DNA from 4 places in the Paenibacillus sp. V4I5 genome. Region 1 is predicted to be linked to each of the others. Evidence: riboswitches for the same ligand, from Rfam matches in the RefSeq annotation. Region 1 holds a riboswitch; each other region holds the start of a gene.
The links. Region 1 has a riboswitch for cyclic di-GMP ahead of QFZ78_RS26870 (glycosyltransferase family 2 protein). Riboswitches for the same ligand answer to the same signal wherever they lie in the genome.

Region 1 (3,123 bases):
GCTGCATTTTCCCAACCAGTTCGTGTAATCGATATCTTCTCTTATGATGATGAGACTCATCGTGATTGCTCCATAAGAAAGAGAAGGCAGGGACTGTGATGAGCAGACTCCCCCCCGGTTTTAATTTTCCAGTCAATGCGTTAAGCGCCCCTATATCATCTTCAATATGCTCGAGCACATCCAAGAGAACAATCAGATCGAAGGATTCATCAGCTAATGGAACCTGATCCGGCAAGCTGCCGATATAGACGGATTTCCCGCTTTTGGATCTTGCAATTTCAGCTGCATCATGTTCCATTTCGAGGCCAATGACCTCGCAGCCTAATCGAGACAACATAGCCAAGTTTCCGCCGGTTCCACAGCCTGCATCCAGGATTTTGGAGTGAGGTCCGATGGACCGTAATTGCGATTGTAAAACGGTCTCGATAATGCTGCGCCGGCTGACAAACCACCAGTGCTCTTGCTCCATACGATCCATTTTCCAGTAAATTGTTTGTTCCATTTATTTAACTCCCTCCAGCCGAGGCAGTTCTTTATTATCATCCAAGCCTATTATGCTTTGAGTGAAATACAAAGGACGCCGTTTCGATTCGTTGTAGATTCGCCCCAGATACTCTCCGATGATTCCCAGTGTCGTAAGCTGAACCCCTCCAAGAAAGAGGACCGCCACCATTAAGGAGGGATATCCGGGCACTGCGTTGCCGTGGAGTAGGGTAGTTATGAATAAATAGCAGGCAAAAAGAATAGCGAACAAGGAGATGGCAAAGCCCAAATAAGTCGCCGCTTGCAAAGGTAGGAAAGTGAAGGATGTGATGCCTTCAACGGCAAAATTCCACAACTTCCAATAGTTGAACTTGGTCTTACCGGCAAATCGGGGCTCTCTGCGATAAGAGATGCTTGTCTGATTGAAGCCTACCCAACTGAAGAGGCCCTTCATGAAACGGTGCTGCTCACGAAGTTCTTTCAAGGCGTTGACGACCTTTCTGGACATTAACCGAAAATCACCCGTATCCTGGGGAATAGAGATGGGTGTCAGCCTTCGGATGAACCTGTAAAACAGATGCGCTGTGAGCTTCTTCATTGAAGTTTCGCCATCCCGCTTGGAGCGGGTGGCATAGACCACTTCATAACCTTCTTCCCACTTGGCCAATAGTTCTGGAATAACCTCTGGAGGGTCCTGCAAATCCGCATCAATGGGAATCACAGCATCGCCACGGCAATTGTCGAGGCCTGCCGTTAAAGCGATTTCCTTCCCGAAGTTGCGGGATAGATCAATAATTTTGATACGGCGATCCTTCTCACGAAATCCATGAAGCTTGTCCAGCGTATCATCCTTGCTTCCGTCATTAATAAAAACCATTTCATAATCATAACCGGTCTGATTCATAATGCGCGTGACTCTAAAGTAAAATTCCATGATGTTGGCGCTTTCGTTATAAACAGGTACAATGATCGAAACAAGAAGTCCCTTCATCGTTTTTCTCATGCAACCAACCCCCACTTTTCATCCTATTATGGGCAAATAAAAAAGCCCCTTTCACCAAAAAGGGGCATAAAACTCCCGCAGCTTTGGTAACTGGCTGGCATAGTGCACGGATGTGCACGTTAGCCCCTGTAGCTTTGCGTCCCCGGCTTTCACCGGATTTGCCTTGTTCATGTTCGCGAAAGATTCTTTCAAAAATCGATATATAACCTTATCATACGACATGTCGGGTTCTGGCAATATCCGACAGAAGGATTATTATTCTAGCGGTGTTGCGGTATAAATGAACTAGCTCTGCCCGGAATTGATTAGAGATTTAGAACTATACCGAATCAGGTCGCCTATAGATTTCTATTAAAATGGATGGATCAGGAATAACGATTACATAAGCAAAATAGGTATAATTGTTGTACAACCCGCATATCCATAATCAAAAGCATAAATAGCAGGCAAAGGTGCCTTAGGTCCAAGAACGATACGTCGTTCTCTGCACCTGGGCACCTTTTTGTTTTCATTCATTCGGGGTGAAGAGGTGAAAGGAGTGAAACAACAACCAATTCGAGCCATTCCGCTCGCTATTAGGATCATCCCTAATGTGGATGCCGGCTTGGCACTTCAGTTGGAATTGAAGCCGGGCATTCGCAGCCTCGGTCTGTTAACGTCCAGCATTGATGACGTGGGCTACACCGCTATCGATGAAGCAACGAAGCATGCAGTAGTCGAAGTGGTGTATGCTCGTTCATTTTATGCGGGATCAGGTCATGCTTCTGGACCGCTTTCAGGAGAATTTATTGGGATCATAGGCGGTGCATCGCCTGCCGAAGTGAGAAGCGGGTTAGATGCGGCTATCCAAGTGATGGAGACTGGAGCTTGTTTTTACGCCCTCAACGACGAGGGAACGCATGCTTACTATGCTCATGTTGTCTCCAGAACTGGTTCTTATCTGTCCAACTTAGCAGACATTCAAGAAGGAGAGCCTCTTGCTTATTTGATTGCTCCGCCACTCGAAGCCGTGTACGCACTCGATGCCGCACTGAAGGCGGCCGATGTGCGTATGTGCAAGTTTTATGGCCCTCCGACGGAGACGAACTTTGCGGGAGGATTACTAACAGGCAGTCAATCTGCTTGTACGGCAGCAGCAGAAGCGTTCGCAGAGGCTGTTCGAAGCATTGCTCGAGAGCCTAAGAAAATAGGGTAAAAAGAAGCGGGTGTTTACAAATGGATGGAAGATTGATGTCTTTGGGCATGATCGAAACTTACGGTCTGCCTGCCTTGATTGCAGCCGCAGACGCTGCAGCCAAAACGGCAGATGTGAAGGTAACGACTTATGAAAAAGTGGATGCCGGCATCGTAACGATCTATATTCTAGGCGATGTTGCAGCGGTCAAAGCTGCCGTGGATGCAGGTGCTGCAGAAGCGAAGAGAGTGGGCAAGCTGTTATCCACACATGTTATACCGCGACCGGATCCTTCTGTACACGCGATGATTCAGGAGGCTTGGGCAAAAAACCAGCCGAAAGATTCACCGAAGGAGGAACGCAATAAGGTTATCACGACGCCGGAAGTGAGTGCGCCGAATTGGAGCAAGATGAGCGTAGCACAGCTTAGAGAACTTGCGCATAATACGCCCCGATTCCCCAT
Region 2 (3,123 bases), 1.1 Mb from region 1:
CATTGATGAGGACACAACACAACTTACGTCCTAGCTTAGAACATTGGAAATACATAACGAACTAGGAAATACAGAACACCGAAGATGATGACGATGTAAGCCGCATATTTGATGAAAGTAGAAGCAACTAAACTGGAATCCGATTTTTTCTCCACATGGCGTTCTTCGATATCGATATTGCGAGGCTGCGTCGACATTTGAATCACTCCTTTGAAGTTGTATTGCTATGTAATACCCTGCTGGGCATGAAGTGAAACATAGGATAAAGCTATACCAATATTATTTTCGTACAGGCGGGCAGAGTTGTGCTACAATAATCTTTAAAACTTTAATAGCACAATGTGGAGAAAGGAAGTAAGAGAAAATGGTTGTTTCCAGTAAAGTAGGTTTGGAAGATATTATTAGGGCCAATCATGTGCTCAGCAGGGTGATCGAACCATCGCCTTTGCAACGCAATGAGCTGCTCTCTAACTTGTATGAATGCAACGTTTATCTTAAACGTGAAGATATGCAAATTGTTCGTTCTTTCAAAATTCGCGGAGCGTATAACGTGATCCAAAGTTTAACACCGGAGGAACGCGAAGCGGGTGTCGTGTGTGCGAGCGCCGGCAATCATGCGCAGGGTGTGGCTTATTCCTGTAAACAGCTTGGTATTGAAGGAAAAATCTTCATGCCAACGACAACGCCTAGACAAAAGATTTCCCAAGTTAAGCTATTTGGCGGATCTTTTGTTGAAGTTATTCTCACAGGTGATTCATTCGATGATTCGTCTAACCATGCCAAAGCCTACTGTGCTCAAGAGAATAAGGTGTTCATACACCCCTTCGATGATGTCCGTACGATTGCCGGGCAAGGCACAGTTGGCCTCGAGATTTTGAATCAAATGCCCGAATCTCCTGATTTCATCTTCGCAACAATTGGTGGTGGTGGCCTTGCAGCGGGAGTTGCGACGTATGTGGATAGTGTTTCTCCACGTACACGTATTATCGGTGTTGAGCCAGAAGGCGCGGCAAGTATGACGGAAGCGCTCAAGCAGGGGAAGGTCGTGACCTTATCTACGATTGAGAAGTTTGTAGACGGCGCAGCTGTAAAGCAGGTCGGCGAGCTTACCTTTGACATTTGCAAAGAAAAGCTGGAGGATATCGTAATTGTTCCTTCCGGCAAGGAATGTACAACCATTCTGGAGCTTTACAACAATAACGCGATTGTCATTGAGCCCGCTGGCGCACTCCCGGTTTCAGCACTTGATACCTATCGGGAGCAGATTCGCGGTAAGAATGTAGTCTGCATCATCAGCGGCGGCAACAATGACATTGACCGTATGCAGCAGATTAAAGAAAGATCACTCGTGTATGAAGGCTTGAAGCACTACTTTATTCTTAATTTTCCGCAGCGTGCTGGGGCATTGCGCGAATTTCTAGAAGAAGTCTTAGGACCCACAGACGACATTACCCGATTTGAGTATACGAAAAAAAATAACAGGGACGATGCTCCGGCGCTGGTCGGCATTGAGCTCAAAAATAAAGATGATTATGAGGGGCTTATTGAGCGCCTATCCCAGAAGGATTATGGCTATATAGAAATAAATAAGGATCCCAAGCTCTTTAATTTGCTTATTTAAGGAAAATTAGCCAAATGCGGAATGGATATGATATAGTTAATTAGTCCCATGAATTCCCTTAATATCGTAAAGGCAAACTTATCGAAAGGTAAGGACGCAAAGCTGCAGGTCTAAGGTTGCCTTTGCAACAATGATGGCTGGGCTGCCGACAGGTTGCAGTTTACCTAGACAGGTACACCTACGGCTATTCCGATTCGGAATAGCCTTTTTTCTCATATCAGATAAGGAGGTTCAAGAATGAAAGGCATACTTTCTAAGTGGATACAGCATATGAAAGCGCAAACGTTGGTCTATCTGGGCGTGCTGGGCTTCTTTTTGTTGACCATTAATCTACTTGCTGCTTCTTCTTTCTCCTTTTCGCCTTACGTTTTCATTAGTATGCTTGTTCAAGCACTAATCTGTCTATTTTTTGCGAAGAGTGTAGGGCAACTGCTTCTTACTAGTAGAGAGCAGGAAGAAAAGAGCAAACAACTAGCCTTTCTGGCGTATCACGATACATTGACAGGATTACCCAATCGCCGATTGTTTAATGACCGACTGGAGCGGGCACTCCTGCATGCGCAACGCAATGAACAGCTGGCGGCTGTTATGTTCTTGGACATGGACCGATTCAAGGATGTCAACGATTCATTAGGTCATGCTTATGGTGATCGTTTAATTCGCCTTGCAGCAGAACGTTTGCTGAGCTGCCTGCGGGGGTCGGATACGGTGTACCGACAAGGTGGCGACGAGTTTACTATTTTACTAGAATCTTTTGCAAAGCCTGAAGATGCAAGAGTTGTAGCTTCCCGAATTCAAATGGCTCTGGAAGAGCCTTTTATCCTAGATGGAATGCCTGTAACCATAACAGCTAGTATTGGGATAGCATTGTATCCGTTAGACGGTATGCTGCCTGAGCAGCTCATGGCGTATGCAGATGAAGCGATGTATACGGCCAAAAACAGAGGACATAACCAGTTCCAATTCTATGCTTCTGACATCGATGCCATGGTGAAGAGCAAAGCTCACATGGAGAAAGAGCTTCGATCGGCCTTAGACAACAATCGGTTTGAAATCCTATATCAGCCTCAATATGAAATAACAAACCGGAAATTAATCGGAATGGAAGCGATCATTCATTGGAGCAAGGGAGACGCCCTCCTCGCATCCAGTATGGATTGGAAGAAAGCGGCCGAGGAAATGGGGTTCATGTTACCCATCGGGAAATGGGCTGTACGAACGGCATGCAGACAGATGAGAATCTGGCAGGATGAGGGCTACGCACCGCTGAGAATGACCCTAGCCGTAACGGCTTCACAGTTTAAAGATGAGCATTTTATTGAGGAAATTGCCGTTGTTTTGAAAGAGACAGGTATAGATCCGATGTTGGTGGAACTGGACCTTACGGAAAGTATCACATCTTCCAATGTACAAGAGGCTAGCGAGAAATTGATTATGCTGAAGAAGTTCGGTGTACGTATCGTTATGGATGACTTGTGTACAGGTTTATTTACACGAAGCGG
Region 3 (3,123 bases), 5.3 Mb from region 1:
AGTCCTGTTTTTATTCTCATCGTCACCAGCATCAATATGAATAAACATGTCGAAGGAAGCACCTTGATACAGATGTGGAAGAATAATGTTTTCCATATCCTGTCGCTTAGACTCATCAAAATACATGGCAATCTCTTCACTCAAAGCAGTTTCCATCGAAAGTTTTTCCTTAATCGAATGCAGGGCCCGATGAACGATGACTTGACGATAACACGCCCACGCTCCTTTTCCTAACCGCTGGATAACTACACCGGTAATGAATTTCGTATGACCTGTGTGTACCTGACAATCCGTACCAATAATAAATTTGTAGGTTGCTACGGGGTCGTGACGCATGAATTGTAGAATACGCTCGTGTACGGTATCTAGGTTAAGTCCTCTTTCCGTTGTGTTCCGAAATTCCAGTGGCTGGGTCGTCGTCAAAGGTTTCAAAGATAAGGTTCTTCCTTTCTTCTTAGAATGAGGAAGAAGCGGATGCTGAAGCTGCATCCGCCCCTATCTATAGTATATGGCAAAACTCCTATGATCGAACCATCACTTATCGTAAAACACTGCCGCCGAACAAAAATCGATTTTCCCATTGCTTCCCAGCGATCGTATCTGTGCGAACTCCGCCGGATTCGACAGAATACGTATGCAGCATATTCCCATTTCCTAAATAAAGTCCAACATGCGTGATCGGCTCTGTAAGAACGTTCACGTTATCATAATCTGATTCTCTACTCCCTTTGTAGCTGCTGAAGAACATCAGATCTCCACGTTTCAAATTTGTCCACTCCTGAATTACAGGACCTAACGATTTAACATAGTTGCCTTGTGCCTGTGAATCGCTTGGTACGGAGAATCTTAGAGCATCCCAGAACATCGTTTGAATGAAATCCGAGCAATCAAAGGTCGTGGTGTCATTGCGTACCGAACCAAACTCATAAGGTGTGCCTAAGTAAACTTGGCCAGCTGCAATAACAGCTTCAATTTCTTCAGCGAGAGGTAGATTGGGTTTGATGACAGAGAAATCCGTGCTTATGTATTTACTATTTGTGCTTACATACCCGTTAGTTCCATTGGCGTCTTGAATTTGATACCAACTGTCGTTGACTTTTGCTATAACGAGGACGTCTTCCCCTTTACTAAGCATTCGAATAATCTTGGAGCCGGGCTCGGTTGCTGGAAGTGTACGAAAGTTTACGCCATAGATGATTTCCGCATTACTAGTTATTTTTATGTATCTGCTATTCGTCGAAACATAGCCGCTTACGCCCTGCGCATCCTTGATTTTATACCAATTCGTCGTTACATAGTCTGTGACGGTAACAATTTCGTTTGTTTTCAATAAACGTATAACATTGCTTGAAGTACTAGCTTGATCTCTGAAGCTTACCCCCGAAACAATTTGAGCCTTTGTTGTTACCCCCTCTTCTGCCTGAATGGCTGCAGGGACTACAAAAGTAAGCGCTAAAACAAGCATTCCGATAACCATCGTCCATTTTCTCATCGTCTCTACCTCCATAGGTTGATATCGCTCTTGCTGCGTTTGAGTCACGTAAAACCGAACTGGCGAAATGGATTATTTGAACCTGACACCTCCTCTACATCGAAAAAAGGATGACCCGTTTGCCTCAGCTGGGTCATCCTCTTCTTGTAGATGGGTCCTATCGCATTCGGCAGCTGGCTAGCACTGTACCTTTGGCACGAGAGCCCCTAAAGCTTTGCGTCCCTAGCTTTCGCTCGGTTTGCCATTTCGTTGTGATGTTAATTTTTTCTTTCGCATCTTATTATAGTTTGAGGGGGTTCTTCACGAATATAGGCGAAAGGTTGCGATTCTTTGTCGATATCATAGTGTCTGCGTACCTATTGACGCTAAGGTTTATTTTTCCAGTTTACGGACTTCCAGTTTTCGTGTATGTGTCCAAAACACTTGTAAATTAGGATCATTTTTCAACTTCACATTGCAGAGCTTCATTTCCCCTTCCTCGAGCTCAGTCACCTGCCAAGCATCCGGCTCCATTTCCCCTATGTTGTGCAGAAAAGCAGGAAACTGCTGCTCAGCCTCTTCTAAATCCGGCCAAAATTTAACGCCATAATAGGCTAAACCGTAGTGATTGACAAGTGTGCATGTGAAAATCTGCTGCGATATTTTGTGCTGCAACACATAGGGCATTTTCATTCCTCCGATAAAAAGGCACGTTCACCACGGAGGTGAATGTGCCTTCATTTTTTATGATGACGACTTATAAATAAGCATTCTCATGCTTGGCTTTTAACATATTCCAACGACGCTCGACTTCCGTTTCGAATGATTTCAGGGAACCCTCATATTCAGGCTTCGTCATATGCTTCGTTTTCCCCATCGTCTTGAGCCAATCCGATAGTGGTATCTTCTTGCTCTTATCCTCTGGGTTATATGTGATGGATGTAACCCCGTGTTCCACTTCATAGAGCGGGAAGAAGCAGGAGTCTACCGCAGCTCCAACGATATTGGAGCCTTCCTGGTCATCCGACAGCCAGTTCAGCGGACAGGCAATGAGAATTTTTCCATATACCAATCCCTCATTTTGAGCGTACCATTGTGCTTTCGCGGCTTTCTTCACAAGATCCTGCGGATACGCTTCCGACCCCGTAAATACATACGGAATATGGGTAGCGGCCATAATTTGGGCGGTATCCTTGTGATGGAACACTTTACCACCTTGGTGCTTCCCAACGTTCGAAGTCGATGTACGATGACCCATTGGCGTCGAATAAGACAACTGCGCACCCGTATTCATGTATCCCTCGTTATCGTACTCGAGAATAATCATTTTATGATTGCGCAAAGCCGCTCCGATTGCTGGTCCCATGCCGATATCCATTCCGCCGTCACCAGTGATCATCACGAAGGTGAAATCGTCCTTCAAACCCAAATGGTCGAGCTCGCCACGTCGCTTGCGCTCCCAGAACATCTCCACAACTCCTGAGAGGGTCGCTGCGCCGTTCTGGAACAGATTATGAATATAGGTCGCTTTGTGAGCCGAATACGGATAACCCGTCGTTACAACCATCGCACAGCCTGTGTGGAAGATCGAGACAATATCGCCTTCAATCCCTTTGAAAAACAGTTCCAAGCCGGAGAAAATACCGCAACCT
Region 4 (3,123 bases), 630 kb from region 1:
GGAATTAATACCCTGGGACACACCCGCTTTGCTTATTGTAGAAGTGACTGTGGGTTTGAAGTTGAGGTTAAACACCTGTTCTCCAGAATTAATCGGAATTGTAATAATTTGCGTGGTGCTTCCAGTAATCTGACTCTTATTGAATTGTGTGTTGAAGGTTAGAGTTCCTTGCACATTATTATAGCCTTCTATGAATTTATTAAATGTAATTAACACCCGATGGCTGTCTTTGTCGGCATAGAACGTTCCCACAAGATCATTACCCATCCTCAGTTCACCGTTGATGTGATTGAATAATAAAAATTGCTGCGGCAGTGTGAATGTAAATGTATCCCCGGCAAGGTAACCATGTCCGTTTGGCAAAGACCAGGTATAATCCAACTTCACTCTGGCACCTTGCTCGTAAACATTACCAGTCACCACTTCTCCTGCGCTGTTGTACACAGCCATCGTCACACTGTCGAGAATGTTGTTTGAAATTGTGTTTGCACTGGCCTTAGGCAAAAAGCCAATCCCGTAAATACTCTGCATAAAAATTAATAAGGTAATTAGCAGTGCACTCGTTTTTTTCTTCAACATCATTTCATACCTCCATTCATGGATCAATTTTTTATAGAGATTATTTATGTGTGCTACCTCCTATGACTTTGAAACAAAATGTATCATTATCAATGATATATGATACAAGATGTATTGTAAATATTGGGATTTATTGTTTTTCAACATGGAAAAGCACAAAAAAACCTGTTCTCAGCTATGAGATCAGGTTTCATCATTTCACTTAATATATTCTGGATATCTGATAATTAGAATCATTTTTTATGAGATCTATCGTTTCACCGGCTTGTATATGAACAGCGTCATACGTGGTATCGATCGTCACCCATTCCTTACTTTCCTTTAGGAAGACTTGATTCCACGCATGATAAGTATCTGGCGCATGACTTTCATACCCCATAACCAGACGAGTAGGAATCCCCTCGCTTCTTGCCATTGCCGCAAAAGTAGCTGCAAAGTCATAACAAATTCCGTTGGACGCTGCGTAGACCATATCCAGATTAGGTACGTAACTATCTGCTACCGTTTGGGGCTTTTCATAATCATACTGAAAATGTGTCGTGATATATCCATAAATAGCTCTTATTTTGTCGATATCTTTTTCTTTATCTCCAACTAATTGCCTAGCCTCAACGACCGCCTTCGATTCATTGTCCCAATCGATCAACGGAATGGACTGCAGAAATACGGCATTCTCGTCTTCCATTTCTAACTCTATTTGTTCTTGCGTAACAACTTTATATTTATTAGCTCCTATGGACTCTCCAATCAGTACTTTATACTGTCCGTTTCCAAGCTGCAAAGGGTACTGACCCCCTTCTTCGAAGGTGTAGTCATATTTGATATTTTCTCTCATGATTCGAACGAGAACTTTGGTTTTCTTGTTCTTATCGTTTGAATAATGAACCGAGATAATTCCTTTATTCAGAGCATCTTTATCTATCATGGATGGATTGGAAGCTGCAAATATCCCTTGTGGAGCAAGTGTAAATAGAAAACCTGCGATGATTGTTCGTATAATTGGCTTTTTAAACAAAAATAAATCCCCTTTCAGTAACTGGCTGCCAACTTAGTTCGGCTAAGGAAGGCCCTTTAGTTTTGCGTCTCTAGTTTTCGCTAGATTTGCCTTTATCGGAGGAACTCACCGACTCCCTATAATCACTATAGTGCAATCTTAACATAGGCTTGTCTCTCTGAATAGACAAAATATTACATTTTATTCCTTTGATTGCACCATGATTCCCTTAATGGCAATACGATGAGTAGGATTTTCCATAGGATGACAAGTTATTAGCGTAATCTCCCGATCTTTGCCGTTGCCTTTCAGCACCCAGACATCCTCTGGGAGGACATACTGTTTGTCCACAACTTTGTAGATATGCGTTTTGCTCCCTGTATTCACTTCTATGAAATCCCCTTCGGTGACCTCATCTAATCTATTAAAATTTTTCCCGTAAGTCAGGTTTCGATGACCCGCAATGGCATAATTGCCAACAGCGCCTGCTTTGCCTGTATTGGCAATACTAGCAACGGAAATCTTCAAATTATTCACGGTTGCATCTGTCAGTATAGGGAGCTTCAGATTAATTTTATCGATAATAAGGACACCCTCTGTATTCTTCTGCGGCAAAGTTACAGGCTTCGGTGTCGTTTTCATAGCCAAAGGGCTTGGCTGGCTGCTCGGCTGGCTGCTTGTCGGCAGAGCTTCCACTGCGGGACTGGAAGAAGGCACGACCAACCCTGCATCTGTCTCCTCCTCGATGTCAGAGGCTGTCTGATCCATATCTTGCAGATTTTCCTGCCATTGTTTCAAAATTTTGTTCTGCTGATAGCTCTCATAACGATCGTTTAACGTTGGATAGAGAAAAATGATAATCCCAAGAACGATAAATAACAGTGATAGCTTTTTTCTAATCACTAGTGGTACCACCTTTCTCTTCGATCTCATGCACCGAGGACTGTCTGAGCATGCTTAACATCATATAAAGCCCTGGCAACTTAGATTTATCGAAATCGCCAGATTTAGCATAATTAGTTAACAGACATATTTATAAGTTAATCATGCTTTGAATTCTAAGTGCAACCTATACGAAGTTAAAATTTTCCAGCTTAGAAATACGCAGCATTCGCTATGCTCTTAAGGGAATAACAGCACATAAAAAAGCCATAACAGCAAATGAGCTGTTATGGCTTCTATATCTCCATTAACTAACCGTCTTCGGACGCTCCATTCGCGTAATTCCTGGCCAGCGGAATGTAGCCCACTCGGGCTGCCGCTTCTCAATTCGTGCCACAACGACGGTCATATCATCTTGAATTTCGCCATGATGATGGCGGAAAATTCTTTCTAATAAACAGTCCGCAAAATCCTGCGGCATCGTGGTATCAATTTCCTGAATCATCCGCTTCATCCACATCTCTTTGTTTACCGCATGTCCCGGCGCATCGTAGATACCGTCTGTCATCATGACAAGGATATCACCCGATTGGAGTGGAATCGAGACCAGATCAACATCAATCTCGCTCAGGATGCCGACAGGCAGATTATTAGCCGAGATCGAAATC

Region 2: linked by a shared signal. The riboswitch ahead of QFZ78_RS21845 (putative bifunctional diguanylate cyclase/phosphodiesterase) and the one ahead of QFZ78_RS26870 (glycosyltransferase family 2 protein) in region 1 are both predicted to bind cyclic di-GMP.
Region 3: linked by a shared signal. The riboswitch ahead of QFZ78_RS02790 (C40 family peptidase) and the one ahead of QFZ78_RS26870 (glycosyltransferase family 2 protein) in region 1 are both predicted to bind cyclic di-GMP.
Region 4: linked by a shared signal. The riboswitch ahead of QFZ78_RS24075 (transglutaminase-like domain-containing protein) and the one ahead of QFZ78_RS26870 (glycosyltransferase family 2 protein) in region 1 are both predicted to bind cyclic di-GMP.

The regions. Positions count from the first base shown of each region.
Region 1 is NZ_JAUSZB010000002.1:5,471,798-5,474,920, forward strand. It holds gene QFZ78_RS26865 (class I SAM-dependent methyltransferase) at 1-502, opposite strand, end outside; gene QFZ78_RS26870 (glycosyltransferase family 2 protein) at 503-1,486, opposite strand; cyclic di-GMP riboswitch class I at 1,569-1,659, opposite strand; gene eutL (ethanolamine utilization microcompartment protein EutL) at 2,025-2,681, shown strand; gene QFZ78_RS26880 (BMC domain-containing protein) at 2,702-3,123, shown strand, end outside.
Region 2 is NZ_JAUSZB010000002.1:4,357,726-4,360,848, reverse strand. It holds gene QFZ78_RS21855 (hypothetical protein) at 36-197, opposite strand; gene ilvA (threonine ammonia-lyase IlvA) at 365-1,621, shown strand; cyclic di-GMP riboswitch class I at 1,683-1,771, shown strand; gene QFZ78_RS21845 (putative bifunctional diguanylate cyclase/phosphodiesterase) at 1,859-3,123, shown strand, end outside.
Region 3 is NZ_JAUSZB010000002.1:202,158-205,280, reverse strand. It holds gene QFZ78_RS02795 (ribonuclease H-like YkuK family protein) at 1-432, opposite strand, end outside; gene QFZ78_RS02790 (C40 family peptidase) at 539-1,492, opposite strand; cyclic di-GMP riboswitch class I at 1,658-1,745, opposite strand; gene QFZ78_RS02785 (hypothetical protein) at 1,865-2,158, opposite strand; gene QFZ78_RS02780 (thiamine pyrophosphate-dependent enzyme) at 2,229-3,123, opposite strand, start outside.
Region 4 is NZ_JAUSZB010000002.1:4,839,859-4,842,981, reverse strand. It holds gene QFZ78_RS24080 (collagen binding domain-containing protein) at 1-582, opposite strand, end outside; gene QFZ78_RS24075 (transglutaminase-like domain-containing protein) at 782-1,594, opposite strand; cyclic di-GMP riboswitch class I at 1,608-1,695, opposite strand; gene QFZ78_RS24070 (class D sortase) at 1,775-2,476, opposite strand; gene spoIIE (stage II sporulation protein E) at 2,763-3,123, opposite strand, start outside.